DNA from 2 places in the Solibacillus sp. FSL H8-0523 genome. Region 2 is predicted to be linked to the other one. Evidence: riboswitches for the same ligand, from Rfam matches in the RefSeq annotation. Region 2 holds a riboswitch; the other holds the start of a gene.
The links. A riboswitch is a leader RNA that binds a small molecule or an ion and turns the genes downstream of it on or off. The one in region 2 is predicted to bind cobalamin.
Positions count from the first base shown of each region.

Region 1 (6,620 bases), 1.4 Mb from region 2:
TTTCAACCTCAATTTCTTCACCAAGCTTTAGTCCATAAATGAATGTCGGTGTATCTAACACCGTAATATCACCGAATTGTTCATTTGTTTGAACATATGCTTCAAATACTTTGTCATACAGCGCATAGGCGATACAATCCTTTTTCGTAAAGGTGCGTTGTGGATATTTTTCCTCAAGCATGTGCAAAATGACTTGTAAATCGACCTCTGGTAATAATTCACCAGGTCGTACGGTTATTGGCGCACGATTTTTTAAGATGACGCGTTGTAGTTCCTTCGGGAATCCACCATGTGGCTGACCTAAATAGCCTTGGAATAATTCAATTACTGAACTAGGGAAGTCTAGAGTTTGACCGCGTGTTAATATGGTTTCTTCATTTAAATTGTTTTGTACCATAAATAGTGCCATATCCCCAACAACTTTTGAAGAAGGGGTTACTTTCACGATATCGCCAAACAGTAAATTGACGCGACCGTACATCACCTTTACTTCTTCCCAGCGATCGCCAAGGCCAACACTTTTAGCTTGCTGCTGTAGGTTACTATATTGACCGCCTGGCATTTCATGGACATATACCTCTGAATGCGGGCTCACCATACCACTTTCGAATTCACGGTAATATTTGCGTACATCTTCATAGTAATAAGAAAGTTTTTCTAATGCCTCAATATCAGCACGTACTTGTCGTTTTGCACCATCCAATGCATAAACTAATGAGTTAGCAGATGGTTGTGACGTTAAGCCAGACATTGAACCAAGGGCCGTGTCGATAATATCAACACCTGCATCAATGGCACGAGCATAGGTGTAAATACCGTTGCCACTCGTATCGTGTGAGTGCAAATGAATCGGTAGGTCTGTTACTGCTTTTAATTCAGATACTAAACGGTAGGCGGCTTCAGGTTTTAAAAGACCCGCCATATCTTTAATCGCTAAAATATGTGCGCCGGCTTGTTCAAGTTGTTTTGCCATATCCTTATAATATTGAGCAGAATATTTCGCCCGCCCATCATTTAAAATATCGCCCGTATAGCAAATCGCTGCTTCGGCGACTTTGCCCGCTTGACGCACGGCATCAATTGAAATTTCCATCGACTGAATCCAGTTTAATGAATCGAAAATGCGGAATACATCAATACCTGATTCGGCAGACTGTGCGATAAACTCGCGAATGACATTATCCGAATAGTTTTTATAACCAACCGCATTAGCCCCGCGCAGTAGCATTTGGAATAATACATTTGGAATTTCTTTTCGTAGCTGCTCTAAACGTGTCCAAGGATCTTCTTTTAAAAAACGGTAAGCGACGTCAAATGTTGCGCCACCCCACATTTCAAGTGAGAAGTGTGAATGCATACCAGCTGCTGTTTCTTTTGCAACCGCAAGTATATCGGTACTTCGCATACGCGTCGCAAGTAACGACTGATGCGCATCACGCATTGTTGTATCTGTTAACAATACATCGTCTTGTGCTTGAATCCATTTGACTAAACCATCGACACCTTGTGTATCAAGAATTTGCTTCGTACCTTGTAAATCAGTCGGTACGAAAATGTCTGGTATACGAGGCTTCGTTAAAATCGGTTTTGTTTTTGTATCGACACCAGGGAAACCGTTGACTGTAACATTACCAATGTAATCCAGCAGTTTTGATGCACGGTTTTTTGGTAATTTAAAATCAAGTAGTTCAGGTGTTGTATCAATAAAGCTTGTATTAAAATCACCTTTTAAAAAGCTTGGGTGTACCATGACGTTTTCTAAAAATGAAATATTTGTTTTAACTCCGCGAATGCGGAACTCACGTAAGTTACGATCCATTTTTTCAGCGGCTTGCTTAAATGTTGTACCCCAAGTGGAGATTTTCACAAGTAATGAATCATAGTAAGGTGTGACAACAGCACCTTGGAAGCCATTTCCGGCATCTAAACGAACGCCGAAACCACCTGATGAACGGTACACCTGAAGTTTTCCAGTATCCGGCATAAACTGATTTTGTGGATCTTCCGTTGTGACGCGAGATTGAATTGCATAGCCGAAAAGGGGGATATCTTGTTGGCTGGGTACACCAACTTCCGCATCTTTTAGGCTTTTACCAGCGGCGATATGAATTTGTGTTTGCACAATATCAATACCGGTAATCATTTCCGTAATCGTATGCTCCACTTGAATTCGAGGGTTTACTTCAATGAAATAAAATGCATCATCAGCTACTAAAAATTCAACGGTACCTGCGTTTACATAGTTAACGTTTTGCATGAGCTTGACAGCTGCATTACAAATATTGTGACGTAGTTTACTAGAAATGGAAATTGACGGTGCAATTTCAACGACCTTTTGATGGCGACGCTGGATCGAACAATCACGTTCATATAAGTGAACGATATTCCCATGAGTATCCCCAATAATTTGTACTTCAATATGCTTTGGCTTTATGATTGCCTTTTCTACATACACTTCATCAGAGCCAAAAGCTGCTTTTGCTTCTGATTTTGCGCGCGTATAGCCTTCCCCAAGTTGGCTCGCTGTTTCAACTAAACGCATCCCACGACCGCCACCACCAAGTGCCGCTTTAATCATGATTGGGTAACCGTATGTATTGGCAAAATCAATTGCTTCCTCAAGCGAAGCAATCGGTCCATCTGTTCCAGGAATAACAGGAATTCCAGCTAAAACCGCTTGTTCACGAGCTTTTACTTTATCGCCAAACATGTATAAATGATCGGTTGTTGGCCCAATAAAGATAATACCTTCTTCTTCACAGCGTTGTGCGAAATGAAGATTTTCAGATAAAAATCCGTATCCTGGATGAATCGCATCCGCTCCGCATTTTTTTGCAATATCGATAATGCCCTCAATATCTAAGTATGCATCTATTGGTTTTTTTCCTTCACCAACTAAATATGCTTCATCTGCTTTATAGCGGTGGTAGGATCCATTGTCTTCATTGGAATAAATCGCTACGGTTTTGATTTTCATTTCTGTTAGTGCTCGAAATACTCGAATTGCAATTTCGCCACGGTTGGCAACTAAAACTTTTTGAATGCTTAACATGAAGTAATTCACCTTTTCTTAATTAGAGTGCTACGGGTGTAAGCGTTATCATTCTGTGCGAACAAAAAAGCAACTTACTTAAGAGTAAGCTGCTAATATTAGTTGCTAAATAAACACATTCATAATGAAGTGTGATCTGTGCGACAAATATTAACATCTTCCCTAGATCCACGTAGGTTGATCGATGCAATGAACTTGGCAGGTCTCCTGACTTATGATCAACATTTATTCGCGCCTTCCCATGACAGTGGCTTGTGCGAATAAACTCCCAATTACAGTTGCGGGACAGTGTCTGACTTTCACAGACTTCCCTTTTAAATAACTAAGTGCGTTAGTTATACCAATTCAATGATTGATTTGTGCCTCCTACGCTAACAGAGATGAAATTAGATTGCAATAATAAAAATTGGTTAATCCAAAGTGAAATGGACGAAATTTTGAGTTTTTCTAGAATATTAAGAACAATTAAAGCGCTATAATTGTATAAAATTAATTTGGAATATTCTTTTAAAAATAGCGTTTATTCTATATAAATGCATCTGTTTGTATAACAGATTACTATTCTAAAAACATTTGTTATAGAACAAAAAAGATGCTAGGATGAGAAAAACTAATTGATGCATAAAAATTTAGAATTATCTTATTTTTCAAAATGGTCATTTAGTAAATACATATATTGGGGGAAGCATTATGAACGCCATAACTTTAGTGATTGCAGCAATCTGTATTTTAGTGATTGCCTATCGTTTTTATGGAATTTTCTTTACAAAAAAGGTATTAAAAATTAATGAAGACATGCCAACACCAGCGCATGAAAATGAAGATGGTAAGGATTTCGTGCCAACGAATAGATGGATAGCGTTTGGTCATCACTTCGCGGCGATTGCAGCGGCTGGTCCACTTGTTGGTCCAATCTTAGCAGCACAATTTGGTTACTTACCAGGTTATATTTGGTTACTAGTTGGTGCAGTAATCGGGGGAGCAGTACACGATGCGGTTGTATTATTTGCTTCGATGACAAAGGGAGGTAAATCACTTTCTGAAGTAATGCGTGAAGAATTAGGACCGGTGGCAGGTTTTTGTACAGGGTTAGCGATGCTATTCATCATTACCATTACAATGGCCGGTTTATCCATGGTTATTTTAGGTGCATTAGCAGATAATCCGTGGGGTACATTTGCCGTAGCAGCAACGATTCCAATTGCGATGCTTATGGGCTTAATTAACAAATTTACGGGGAATTTAAAGTTTTCTACGATATTAGGAATCGCGCTCCTTGTTGCGGCTGTATTTTACGGACCAGCTATTCAAGGAACGTGGCTTGGAGATTTACTTACATTAGATAAAGAAACATTATCTATTATTTTACCAATTTATGCATTCTTTGCGGCTGCTTTACCAGTGTGGTTCTTACTTGCGCCGCGTGATTATTTATCAAGCTTTATGAAAATCGGTGTGTTCATTGCGTTAATTATCGGGGTGTTCCTAATTAATCCGGTTATTCAATTCCCAGCTATTATTCCTGACTTTTTAGGTGGTGGAGGTCCAATCGTTGCAGGTCCCGTGTGGCCGTTCGTATCGATCACCATTGCATGTGGTGCGATATCTGGGTTCCATGCGTTTGTAGGTTCAGGGACAACACCGAAAATGTTAGATCGTTGGGAAGATATTCGCGTCGTTGGTTTTGGCGCGATGTTAGTTGAGTGTGTCGTAGCTATTATGGCATTAATCGCAGCGACAGTTTTACATCCGGGAGACTATTTTGCTATTAACTCAACACCTGAGAAATTTGCAACGCTTGGTATGTCCGTTGTTGATTTACCAGCACTTTCAGAAGCAATCGGGATGGATTTAGAGGGGCGTACGGGTGGTGCGGTAACACTTGCTGTTGGTATGGCTTCGATTTTCTCTGGAGTGGAATGGTTTAGTCATTTAACAAGCTACTTCTATCAATTTGTCATTATGTTTGAAGCGGTATTTATTTTAACGGCAATTGATGCGGGAACGCGTACAGCACGTTATTTAATTCAAGATTTCCTAGGAAATGTTTATAAGCCACTGAAGAAAACAGACTGGTTACCGGGTACAATCGGGGCAAGTGCGCTCGCTTGTGTCATGTGGGGGTACTTACTGAATTCGGGTGATATTGCGTCGGTTTGGGCACTGTTTGGTGTGTCGAATCAGTTAATGGCGTCGATTGGTTTAGTATGTGGCGTAACATTTGTATTAAAAGTTGCAGATAAGCGCATTTACGTGTTAACGTGCTTTATTCCATTAGTGTATCTTTATGTAACGGTAAACGTTGCAGGTTACTGGATGGTTAAAAATGTGTACTGGAATGCAGCGGCAGGTGGCTACAATGTGTTAAACGGTGTGTTATCGGTAATTATGTTAACACTAGGATTAATCATTGTCATAGCATCATTCATGAAATGGCGTGAATTATGGGCACATCCACGATTTACGAATAAAGTGCAACAAGCATAAAGATAAAGCGGTGTCTGGAAAGTAATTTCCGGACGCCGCTTTTCAAAGTTTGGTCGGAGAACCCGTAACTTTTCTAGTGTCTATTCCAATCTTTAAAAATCGGATGATGTGTTGAAACTATTGGCTGGTACGTGTCATTCGGTTTTAAATATAAATAAGCTGCGTTACTGGCCTGCATGGCATCGTGTGTTGCACCGTGGATCAGCTTGAGCTTATCTTGTTCAAAACGGGCATCCCCAGCGATAAAATAGCCAGCTAACGACGTGTAACTATTATCTTTTTGTACGACGCGGCAAGGGAGCGTGAAGCTCTCTTTTGTCGTGCCAATATGACAGAAAACATGCGAGAACGGTTCGTCATTGATGCTAAAGGTACTTAAGTGATAATCAATTTGAGTGTGCTGCAAGGAACGTATTGGAATTTGAAGTGCCTGTATCGCATCCATTAAAATGGGCTGTAGCTGAATTGATTGGGATTCGATCAGTAACACGTCGACACCGCGCTTTTTTAACTGGATGGCCCAATCGATTGCCATCGGAGTGTGTCCGATAATGGCAATTTTTTCAGTGCTTTCAAAATTAGCGGGTAAAGAATAGCTAATGTGCGGGAGCGCTGCTGCTGTGATGGATTCACTTTGTAATTTTTTGTGCTGAATATAGCCCGTACCCGTTGCGTTGATGATCGTTTTTGCTTCATAAGTATTCGAAGTCGTTTGAACCGTAAAGTGCTGGTCAAAATGTACATGCCGCACACGCTCATTTAACAGAATTTGTGCCGAGCTAATATGTAATTGTCGTTCTAAATTTCGTAAGTATTCCTCGGCAGTAATCCCGTACTGTCCAGGTAGGTCATAAATCGGCATATCTAAATAATAATGTAGCCGTCCGCCTAATTTTTTATTGCCCTCTAAAAGTAAGGTGTTTAATCCACGTGATGCACAGTAAAACGCACTATACATACCAGCAGGACCGCCACCTATAATACAAACATCGTACATAAAAAACCTCCCATGTTAGTTGTAATGCAAGTGACTTGCCAATTATGTTACTAAATTTTAGACGTACCTTTTGCTAAAAATGTT
Region 1 is NZ_CP150291.1:2,527,496-2,534,115, reverse strand. Features, by position in the region: gene pyc (pyruvate carboxylase) at 1-3,052, opposite strand, end outside; cobalamin riboswitch at 3,232-3,412, opposite strand; gene NSQ62_RS12605 (carbon starvation protein A) at 3,743-5,539, shown strand; gene NSQ62_RS12600 (NAD(P)/FAD-dependent oxidoreductase) at 5,613-6,536, opposite strand.
Region 1: it holds a riboswitch for cobalamin, as region 2 does, so the genes downstream of both, pyc (pyruvate carboxylase) here and NSQ62_RS05320 (hypothetical protein) in region 2, are expected to answer to the same signal.

Region 2 (11,970 bases):
AGCCGCTATTTTAGATATGGTTGTGAAGATGATGCCAGAATACGCAAAACAAATCGCAAGCCCTCTCGCTAATATTGATAAAATTACAGTGGTTGATACAGGCGGCGGAGAAGGCGGAGGTGGTGCTAACAAAGTGACAGCTTACGCGACTAACCTAATGTCAACATTGCAAGAAACTCTGAAAGAAACATCTGGGCTTGATGTGAAAGAGCTGATTGAAAGTTATGCAGGCAAACATACGCTACGTCCAGAACTACAGCAAATTGTTACGGGTCTTGAGAAAAAGCAAACACCTTTAACGGTTGAAGTAGAAAAAGAAACAGTAAAGCAATAGTGGAATAGCACGAGCGGAAAATCCACAAATAGGGCCGTGTGAAAAGTTTTACGACTTTTCGCACGGCCCTTATCTTTATTCTTTAAAACTACTTTTAGATTTTCACAATCCAACCAAATGAATCTTCTAACTTTCCGTACTGGATACCTGTTAATGTATCGTAAAGCATTTGTGTTACTGCACCGATTTGACCATGGTTCACGGTAATAACATCATCTAACCATTTCAGCTCGCCTACTGGAGAAATAACCGCTGCTGTGCCTGTACCAAATACTTCTTCTAGTGTGCCAGCCTTCGCCGCTTCCAGTACTTCCTCAAATGCAATCGCACGTTCTTCCACTGGGATATTTTTTGATTTTAACACGTGAATCATAGAATCGCGTGTAATCCCTGGTAAAATACTGCCGTTTAATGCCGGTGTAATGACTTTACCTGCAATTTTAAAGAAGATGTTCATGCTGCCTACTTCTTCAACGTATTTATTTTCTTTCCCATCTAACCATAATGTTTGCGAGTATCCTTGCTGTGCAGCAATTTCAGCACCCTTTAAACTAGATGCATAGTTGCCGGCTGTTTTTGCTTCACCCGTACCACCAATTACGGCACGTACATAATGCTGCTCTACTAAAATTTTCACCGGGTTAATGCCCTCTTTATAGTAAGAGCCAACTGGTGACATAATGATCATAAATTTATAGTGTTTCGCTGGGTTTACCCCTAAGTATGGTTCTGTTGCGATAATGAATGGACGAATATATAGTGAAGTACCTGGTGCAGTCGGAACCCACTCACGGTCAACACGAAGTAATTCCTTTAAAGCATTTAATGCTAGCTCTTCATCGATTGCTGGAATACATAAGCGCTCGTTTGAAGCATTTAGACGCTTGAAGTTACGATCTGGGCGGAATAATTGTACGTCGCCGTCTTCTGTCATATATGCCTTTAAACCTTCAAATACTGCTTGTCCGTAGTGGAATACCATCGCAGCTGGGCTCAGTTCAATTGGTGCATACGCCGTAATCGTCGGATTAATCCAGCCTTGGCCTTCTACATAATCCATGACAAACATGTGGTCCGTAAATACATGACCAAAGCCTAGTTGATCGGCAGGTGTTTTTTGTTTTTTAGTTGTTGTTAATTCCGTTGTAAATTGGTACGTCGTCATTGTTCATGCTCCTTAACTGTAAATGAATTGATACAGTCTATCATACCACTTTATTTTTAGAAAATTTATAATTTTTTAATATTTAATGAAAATATTTTTAAATAGCGTGTATTTCATGAATTGGAACAGAAATATTCTGCTTAAACGTTTTGATTTGATGTGATTTCACAGCGACTAATACCGAGCACGATGGCCCTGCTGACGTATGTAAATTGATATCGCATGTATGGCCTTTCCCAACAAAGCGCTCGATTTCTTTGGCAATGCCCTTTGATCCAGTTGGCCAAATCGCTTCGATAATCCCTTCTGTTAATCCCTCGTACAGTTCATGCAGCTTCGCAATTTTTTCTGGATTGGCAATCACGTCTCCGCCAACAAGTGGTTCCCCCACAACAAAGTACGTACAGCCTTCTGTGCTACGCTGAAATTGCTTTTTGCCAATAATCGTTAACGAAACTGCTGATTGCAGCGCCTGAAAATTTGATTCACTTGAACCCATAAGTGGCGGCATCGTAAGCTTCATTTCATCAAATGCGCGCTTGAAGCCTTGCTCGTAGCTTGCCCAAACGGTATCACCTGAAAAATTGGCCATCAGTAGCTGCATTGGCACGGCTCCTGCACAAAGCTGTTCTAAAATTGCGGTGCGCGCTGTGAAATACGCGGTAATGTCATCCGGCACTTTCACCGCATCAAGCTCCTTACTTCCAATGCAGCCTGAATTATCAATCGTGATAATACAATTATTGATTTCAATTGCGTTTCTCATGCATTCACCCCAACACGATTCACAACGGTTTTTAATACCGGCATCACCACAGCTGCAATCACTAAGTTCACAATCGTTGCGACAACTAAGCCTAGTAATGAACTGAAATAAAACGCTGGTGATATTAAGAAATAAAACGGTAACGGCGATAAAACGCCATTGGCAACAACAACAAAAATCCATTTTAAGAGATTATAGCCCTTTTGATGCATCCAGGCAAAAATTGCAATAATAATAAACATTTCAATGGCAATTATTAAATGAAAGACCCCCAGTGGAAATCCAGATGTTAGGCCCGATGCAATATGCCCAATCGCCCCAGCTGCTCCTGCAAATACTGGTGGTAAAAAGACCGTGCTAATAAATGCCGGTGCTGAATCAAGTGCAGCTGTAGTAATCACACCAACTGGCACCTTCACAAAGCTCCCAATCACACAAATTGCAGCAACAAGCGCCGTTAAAATAAGTAAACGTAGTTTAGTTTTCTCCATTTGAATCTCCCTTTAAATGTTGTGGAATACCGTACCAAACACGTGTAACGGTTTTGGCATGTGCACAAAGTAATTGATATAGGCGACCACACGTATCACGCAGTTGCCGTGCATCTTTTTCAAGTGGTACGACCCCGCGACTCGTATCTGTGCAGATACAATAGACATTATTATATTTTTCGAGATGCTTAATTTGGCTGAATATTTCCTGCGCAATAATTTGCTCTGGTTCGTTTAAAAATGGTTCCAAAATTTTTTCAAACTGACTAATGATAATGCATTTACCAAGGGGTTGTAACTCGTTGCTTGGTAGCGCTCCGTCAAAATACAGAACATCAATTTTTTCGAATTTTAAGATTTCTCTTTCTACATAGGCTCGTTTTCCATTGTGAGCGCCTCCGAGTATGACGTGCATCGTGCACCTCCTCTAAAATCTGTGAGCGAATCCCACGTCAGTGTATAAATTGTTTGATGATTAGCTAGCAGTTGCTGAAATGATTTTTCCTCTAGCCCGTACTTTGCAAGTAATATCCGAATAACACCGCCATGGACTACAAACGTGTAAGATTGTTCGGCAGTGATAATTTGTCTGAATGCCGTTATTACACGGTCACAAAATGCAGTAAAACTTTCTCCGTTTGGTGGTGTTACTGTATACGGATTATCAATCCAAGCGCGGTACATCAGGTTATGCTGCAACTCCTCATACGTTTTCATTTCAAAATCCCCGAAATGTAACTCACGTAATTGCTCAGTCGCGATGAATTTCGCCTGGGGAAAATAACCGTTCGCTGTTTGCCTACAACGCACAAGGTCACTGCCATAAACTATGTCAGACTGTAAAAATGGTATCGCTTTTGCACAAGCTACGATTGGTTCATCTGTCCAGCCAATATATTTACGTTCACGATTGGCCTGCGTTTTTTCATGGCGGATTAAATGCACAGTAATACGACTAGCCATAACACAACCTCCAAACTTTCACCCAAAGCCCCAAGTAAATCGCCACTCATCCCTCCAAAATTGCGATATGACCAGTTACGGTACAGTACGACAGCGAAAAGCATAACTGCTACTAAAATAAAGAAACTATAAAGCCCTATGTACACCGCACCCACGCTTAATAATGCAAACATTACCACGCTCGTTACAATTAACTGTTTCGTCATCACTTGCCCTTTAAAATAGGCAGCTAATCCGGTTTGTTTTGACGTATTCATCGAAACAAAATACATAAGCATGCCGACACGCGCAACATACGGAACTGCGGCAATAAACACCAGCATCTCAAAACGTCCTTGCTCTAGTGCCTCATAAATAAAACCAAACTTTAGTAAGATTAGCACCACAACACCAAGCACACCAAACGCTCCTGTACGCGGGTCATCTAATACTTGCAGTCGCTTTTTCTTATCTCCGTACGAGAAAAAAGCATCGCATAGATCAATAAAACCATCTACATGTAAGCCACCTGTAAACACAATCATGCCCACAACAAGTAAGATGGCTACTAATACATACGACAGATCACTATAGCTCACAAGTAAATTCGCACAGCTACTTAAAATCGCACCAATGATTAAACCAACTAGTGGTAAACTCGCATACATCCAAGTAATTGAGCTTTTGTTCATGTCTAGTTGCTTTTTAATCGGCACGAATGAAAAAAACTGCCATGCTAATAAAAACCCTATTCCTGCATTTTTCAACTTGCTCACTCCTTACTTCCAGCGCTGTACAAGTTGAAACTGTACTTCATACGCTTCATCGCTCTGCTGTACGAGCCATTGATGCAACTCACCTAATAGTCTACGATACATATTCACTTCCTCGTAGTTTGAAGGCAGCTCATCTAGTACTTCATTGGATACAACTATAATTGTAGCACCTTGCGCTTGCCAAGCTAGTAGTTGCTTTTGTAAGGATTCAATGCAGTTATGGATTGTTTCGCTACGCGCACTGTCCCTTTCACTCCTATAAAGGACATTCGAAAGCCAAGTTGTCACACATTCAAAAAGAACAACATCCTTTGTAGATAAATGCTTCAGTTGCTTAGGGACTTCTACTTGCATTTCGGTCGTTGTCCAGTTCATTTCTTGTTCTTTTCTGTCTAGCTGATGACGCAAAATCCGTTTTTTCATTTCCTCATCAAATGCCATGCCCGTTGCAACATAATAACAGTTTTTTTCTGCCCCGATTTTTGCTGCCAGTTGCTCAGCAAACGCACTCTTACCACTACGTACACCGCCTGTAATAAAAATCAAATTAATTCCACCTTTTTAAATGGATAAAAGAACACACCCAAATTCGGGCATGCTCCTTTATTGTAACCTTATTTAAATAAATTTGGGTAGACCGCTTCGGCCATAATTTCAACGGCTTCGCCAATACGTGGCCCTGGGCGAGACATGACTTCCCCGTCTACGAGTACCACTGATTTGTCAGAAACCGCTTGAATTTGATCCCAACCCGCACGCCCTAAAATTTCATCAACTGCATTTTCCATATACGTTGCAGGAGTAATGATGACTTCTGGATTACGGGTAATCACATCTTCTTCTGTTACACTTAACCAGCTGTCTTGATCAGCAAAAAGATTTTCAACACCGGCAGCATTCATAATTTCTTGTTGAAATGTATTGTTACCTGTTGTCCAAATATCTGGAGCAGGAGATACTTCATAATACACTTTTTTCTTTGTACCTACTGTATCCGTTTTTTCTTGTACCGCTGTGATTTGTGCTTGAATACCAGCTACAATCTCTTCACCCTTTGCTTCCACACCCATCACTTCAGAAAGCTGAATAATGTCTGTATACACATCATCAAATGATGTCGCTGAAGCGATAACAAACACTTTTAAGCCTGCATCCTCTAGCTGTGTGATTTGCTCTTCATTACCACTTGTATACGCAACCACCACATCTGGGTTTAACTCTAGGATGCGTTCTGCGTTAATGGCCATTGACGTTGAAACACGTTCGATTTTTTGTGCTGCTTCAGGATATACATCAAAGTCTGTGGCACCCACAATTTGCTCACCAACACCTAGCTCGAATAAAATTTCTGTATTACTTGGCTGTAACGAGATGATTGTTTCTGGTACTTCGTTGAATGTTACTTCAATACCGCGATCATCTATTACTGTATAAGGACCAGCAGCCTTTGCTTGTTCTACCGTTTCTTGTTCTTTTGCTGTGTCATTCAATGCTTTTTCTTCGTCTGCTCCGCATGCTGCTAGCAAAAGTGCCGCAGCAACTGGGGCAACCCATTTCATTTTAGTTTTCATTGTTTGACTCCTTTTTCTTTTTCATTGGATAGGATTTTGAGATAAAAACAAGTTCTTCACAAGCGTGTAGCTTGTTCATGTACACCGCCATGACAAATAAGACGTTCGCAAGTAAGCCTAAAAAATCAAATAAAATTTCAGGAACTTCTTTTTCTTCACTCACTTTATGTAAGGCGCGGTACGATTTTTTTGCCTCACTACGGCAAATATGAAGGCGTGCGGCACTTTCTACACCTTGTGGTAATAAAAACTGCTGAATGGTCTCTTTTACTTCACTTACATAAAAATCATAGCGTTTACTTAGCCAAGCGACGTCCTCTGCTATAATCGCTAGTTTTCCTCGTACAGAGCCGTTCGCATGATAGGCAAGCGGTTGAATAACCCGTAAGTCCTCTAATACAAGTTGCCCGTGTACATCGTCTACTAATGTTGGTATCACTGCGCCAATGCGTGTAGTTAAGGAATCGGTACGAATTTCATAATCCACGCAGTTCGATTTTTCACGCATAAATGGATAGCATGAATAACGAATGTCCTTTTTCATGTGTTAACCCTCACTTCAAGTTTGTTGCTCTTTGGAGTCTTGGACAGCAAAAAAACCATCCAAGAAAATGGATGGCTTCAAAAATCAAAATAAAAAAAGTTCATTTGATAACTGGTTGCCGTACATTCTCTTTAATTCCGAAGAGGTGTGTTACGATCAGAAAAAGATTGGTCTCCTGGCTTCGCGCTTCCCTTTACTCACAAGCACCTTCCCGCTTTTGGCAGTGGCATTTTGCTTATTTTCATCTACGCTTACAGTTACGGATATAGCTTCGGATTTACACCGAATTCCCATTTATGCTACAAAGCATCTCTTTCCTGCAAAACTATTCAATTTGTAAAACTAACTTTATCATAGTTGCAAAATTATGCAAATAATTTTTAGATTCGCATAAATTACTCGTTTAAATTCATGAAATATATGTCTTTATAAGCAATTCGGGCATTTACCGTAAATTTCAAATTTATGTCCTTCAACGGCATAGCCTGGCAATTTTTCACCGAGCATTTCCATCGGACACAATGATAATTCTTTTACATTGCCACAGTCACGACAAATGAAATGATGGTGGTGGTGATCCGATTCGCAGTGCATACGGAAATTACGTTCTCCGTTTAGCTCTGTTTCTTCTAAAATATCAAGTTCAACAAATGTCGCTAAGTTACGGTAAATCGTATCGAAGCTCATCCCTGGGAAGTCTTTTTTTAGCACTTGCAATAAATCACGGGCTGTTAAATATTTTTCTGTAGCCGCAAACATCCCTAAAATCAACTCTCGTTTATCTGTTTTTTTATAGCCATTGTCTTTTAATATTTCCCACGCGCGTGTTGTATTCACTATGCTTCTTCCCCTTCCGTTCTAGTTGAAAATTTTAAAATCATTTTTTTAATAAGAATGACGACTAATAAAATAACAATCGATGTCACAACAATTGTTCCACCTGGTGCTAAGTTTAAGTAAAATGCACTCACTAAACCAATTAACACAGCAAGTTCTCCGAATACAATCGCTAAAATAATCGCTTGTTTAAAGCCGCGCGCTAAACGCATGGCAGCTGCTACCGGTAACGTCATTAAGCTCGATACTAATAAAATTCCGACAATGCGCATGCTTGCCGCGATTACGAGTGCCACAACGACCATGAATAATAAATGAATCCATTTAGCCGGTAAGCCACTTGCTTTCGCATACTCTTCATCAAATGACAACACGAATAACTCTTTGAAAAATAATACTAAGAAAATAATAACGACTACCGCAATCGCGATCACAACAAGTAAATCTTGTCTAGAAACCGCGGAAACCGAGCCAAATAAATAGCTCATTAAATCCGTATTAAAGCCACTTGCTAACGAAATTAAAATTGCACTAATCCCGATACCACCCGACATAATAATTGGAATCGCAAGTTCTTCATAGTGCTTATACAGACGACGTAAACGCTCAATTAAAATCGAGCCACTAACAGATGCCACAATCCCTAAATAGATCGGATTTAGTAGTGCGAGTGCTGCAAAGGACTGACTTAAATAAAGACTTCCGGCAATCCCGGCAAGTGTTACGTGTGACAGCGCATCTGCAATCAGTGATAAACGACGTACAACAATAAATACGCCTAAAAGTGGTGCAATTACACCAATAATTAACCCTGAGAAAAAGGCATTTTGTAAAAATTCATAGTTTAATATTGCTTCAATCATAGTGGCCTGCTCCTCTTAATGAATCTTTCGAACAGAGTAGCCATTCCAGCTTGCGATCTGTTCATCCGTAATCGCATCAAAATCATTTTTATAGCCGTGGAAATGAATCGTTTGATTTAAGCATGCTACATGGCTCACACGGTCTGATACCGTATCCACATCATGTGTTACTAAAATCATCGTCATCTTATGATGCTTATTTAAGTGCCCTAGCATATCATAAAATGCCTGCACGTTTTCACGGTCAATCCCTACAGTTGGTTCATCCAAAATCAGTAGCTTTGGATCTGACACGAGCGCACGCGCGATAAACACACGTTGCTGTTGTCCACCTGACAGCTGTCCGATGTTGCGCTTCATAAACTTTTCCATGCCAACATCTTTTAGTGCGGCCTTTACTAAAAAGTCCGCATCTTTAGGATAGCGTTTAAAGAGTCCTACTTTTTGTGATAAGCCACTTTTTACAACTTCCTCTACCGTTGCTGGGAATCCTGAGTTAAAGGCGTTTGACTTTTGTGAGACGTAGCCAATCCATTCACGATTCTTAAAGTCTTTTGCTGATTCTCCAAATAACTGTATTTCTCCAGACATTGGCTTTAATAGCCCTAAAATCAATTTTAAAAGCGTCGATTTGCCCGAGCCATTTTGACCGATTAACGCCAAAAAGTCGCCCTCATCCACGCGTAAAGAAATGTGTTTTAACACTTGTGTGTATTCATATTGAAAGGAAACATCCTTCAATTCTATCAATGTTTTTTTCATCTCGTTCGCTTCTTTCTAATTCAAAATCATTACGATTTACATCAAATTAGTATAATGGACTTTTTTTGCAATGTAAAGGAAATAAGCTTGAAAGGAGAACTATCTTGAAAAAGTTGGAATGGTTTGACAATTTACAAAATAGCAGTGATGAACAGCTACAGCAATTCGCTGGGAAAAATGATTTGCACGTAACGCTTGATGAAGTTAAAAAGCTCCGCAAAATCATGCGGCACGCGAACATTAGCTGGGCGATTACAGGTGTACCACAAGAGGTGTTACAAAAAGTACACAAGCTGCTCGGAAGTAAGCGGTATAAGCAATTGATGAAGCTAGTCGGGATATAATATGCAAAAAGGAAAGCTACGAGAATTAGCTTTCCTTTTTGTAATAAATTTATTCGCTTACGATAACGCTTGTAATTCTTTTTGAACCATCGCACGTAAATCTTCATTTCGGAATGTTTTACCGCGATAGGTATGATTATTGCTTTCACGTTTTAATGCAAACACCTTTTTTATTCCCGCAATGTTTACGCCTTCTTCAAGCAGCTCTTGAATTTCTAATAATTCATCGACGTTTTGGAGCGAGAACATGCGACGATTGCCTTCAGATCGCATTGGCTCTACTAACTCATGCTCCTCATAATAGCGAATTTGTCTGGCTGATAAATTCGTAATTTGCATTACGGTGCGAATTGGTAAAATCGGCATTGCTTTACGGTAATCTTTTGTCATATTTTTCTCCCCGCCTTTCTTTTATCTACTAATAATTTACAACAGGAAGACATTATACAACAATAATTTGTTAGCTTTTATTACATAGCGAATTTCGAATGTTTCAATCTAATTTTGGTATAAAGCGTCAAATCAACGTTTGAGCTATATTTCTTTATATAAAACATGACAATTTCTAGTCATTTAGTATGCATTCAGTTAGTGCTAACTCGATGGCAGCTTGTAAATCCTTCTGCGGCCAACCTGCAATACGACCATTTTGGATGGCTAATTCAAACGAAGCAGGGATATGAATAAAGCCTGCACGTTTAATCGAGCTATGAGATTTTGCATAATATAACCCTTCATACATGATATTATTACATAGGTATGTGCCTGCCGAATTTGAAATCGCTGCCGGGTAGCCTGCCTCATTTAATCGATTGACAATTTGACGAATTGGCAACGTTGAAAAATAGGCCACATCTCCGTCCTCATGAATCGGTGTATCAAGAAAAGCATTTCCGCTATTATCCTTCTCGCCATCTTTAACATTAATCGCCACGCGCTCTGGTGAAATTTTTGTACTACCTGCTGCTAAACCAAGTGACACAATGATTGCTGGCTGTACTTCTTCAATAAGTGTTAAAAATTGCGTCGGTGCTTGTTTAAAATCAACCGCTAATACACGTCCAACGACCTCATAATTGCCTAAAATTTTTCCGTCAAGCGCCTTCACAATGTCCATTGTCGGATTAAGTGGATTCGATAAAAATGGTTCAAATCCGGTTAATAACAGTTTTTGCATCGATGTCATCCCCTTATAAGCTTTTCACAATTGATGCCATCGCGCGATCAATATGTGTATTACCATTCGCTTTATTTTCTAACAATATCGAGAAAATATATTGCTTGCCACTATTGCCCTTTACATAGCCTGACAATGTATAGACATTCGGGATATACCCTGTTTTTGCATAAATACGATTTTGTAAATTTGCTTCCGTTAAACGCTTCCGTAATGTACCACCAACCATACGCTCACTGTTTCCTGCTATTGGTAAAGAAATGAAGTACGTGTTGAAGTATGGCTGTTGTTGCACGTTGAATAATAATTGCGCTAACCCATTTGTCGTGACACGGTTTGCATCAGATAGACCCGAGCCATCTGCAAAACGCCATTTATCCACGGGCACATTTAGCGACTGACTATACGATTTCAGTACCTTAATTCCTGCTACTGTACTCCCTTCACCAAGCTCTTGTTGCCCAACCGCCTTTACTAAAATATCTGCAATACTGTTATTACTTAGCTTCATGAACGCTGGGAAAATTGCTGCTAATGGACGGGATTTATTTGTGTGCAATAATTTGGCTTCGTTTGAAACAGGCGCTAATACTATTTTAGAATTATTCACAAACTTGATTCCTGCATTCTCTAACGTTGTTTTAATAGCTTGCATTGTATTTTTTGATGGGTTTTGTAGAGTTACCCATTCTTTTGCGCTACTGCCCTGTGGTAAGCTCCCTGAGATAATTACTTTATTAGAATTATACACACGCTTAATGGTTAGTGTATTTTTTTGACCCTTATTCACTGTTTTTGCTTGATTTGAAATAACTAAGCCGCTTAAATTTGGCTCGATTGAGTACGTTGGTTTCGCGCCAACCTTTCCTGGCTTCGCTTCAATAATGACCGTACTCGCATCAAAGTCCGCATTTTGAGACATCGTGATCGCCGACGTGCGCGCACCAAAATAATACGATTCATCTGCTTTATCGACACCGACTGGTAGCGTGCTCCCCGAAAACGCGGTATCATCCCCAATTAAATTCCCGTTAATTGTTTTTATACCGTTTTGCTTTAATACATTCGCAAACGCTTGAAAATTTTCTTTTGTCAATGTTGGATCTCCACTACCCTTTATGTAAACATTGCCGTTGAGTACATGATTTTGTACGGTACCATCCATATAAAGTTCCGTTGTAAAGCGGTAGTCTTCCCCTAAAATCCCTAATGCTGCTGCACCTGAGATCAGCTTCATATTTGAGGCCGGGCGCATTAACTTGTCCCCATTATGTGAATAAACCATTTTCCCTGTATCCGCATCGCGAATCGTCAGCGCAACATTACTGGTGCCTAAATTAGAAATAACTGCACCATCAATCGATGCGAAACTTTGTAAAGGTAACGCAAAAAACAACA
Region 2 is NZ_CP150291.1:1,133,441-1,145,410, reverse strand. Features, by position in the region: gene NSQ62_RS05365 (flotillin family protein) at 1-334, shown strand, start outside; gene NSQ62_RS05360 (branched-chain amino acid aminotransferase) at 429-1,499, opposite strand; gene NSQ62_RS05355 (hypothetical protein) at 1,597-2,265, opposite strand; gene NSQ62_RS05350 (ECF transporter S component) at 2,262-2,756, opposite strand; gene NSQ62_RS05345 (bifunctional adenosylcobinamide kinase/adenosylcobinamide-phosphate guanylyltransferase) at 2,743-3,171, opposite strand; gene NSQ62_RS05340 (histidine phosphatase family protein) at 3,123-3,719, opposite strand; gene cobS (adenosylcobinamide-GDP ribazoletransferase) at 3,692-4,474, opposite strand; gene NSQ62_RS05330 (bifunctional adenosylcobinamide kinase/adenosylcobinamide-phosphate guanylyltransferase) at 4,478-5,020, opposite strand; gene NSQ62_RS05325 (ABC transporter substrate-binding protein) at 5,089-6,045, opposite strand; gene NSQ62_RS05320 (hypothetical protein) at 6,035-6,589, opposite strand; cobalamin riboswitch at 6,737-6,918, opposite strand; gene NSQ62_RS05315 (Fur family transcriptional regulator) at 7,016-7,426, opposite strand; gene NSQ62_RS05310 (metal ABC transporter permease) at 7,426-8,289, opposite strand; gene NSQ62_RS05305 (metal ABC transporter ATP-binding protein) at 8,305-9,051, opposite strand; gene NSQ62_RS05300 (isopropylmalate synthase) at 9,156-9,395, shown strand; gene NSQ62_RS05295 (MerR family transcriptional regulator) at 9,453-9,785, opposite strand; gene NSQ62_RS05290 (pyroglutamyl-peptidase I) at 9,961-10,572, opposite strand; gene dacB (D-alanyl-D-alanine carboxypeptidase/D-alanyl-D-alanine-endopeptidase) at 10,586-11,970, opposite strand, start outside.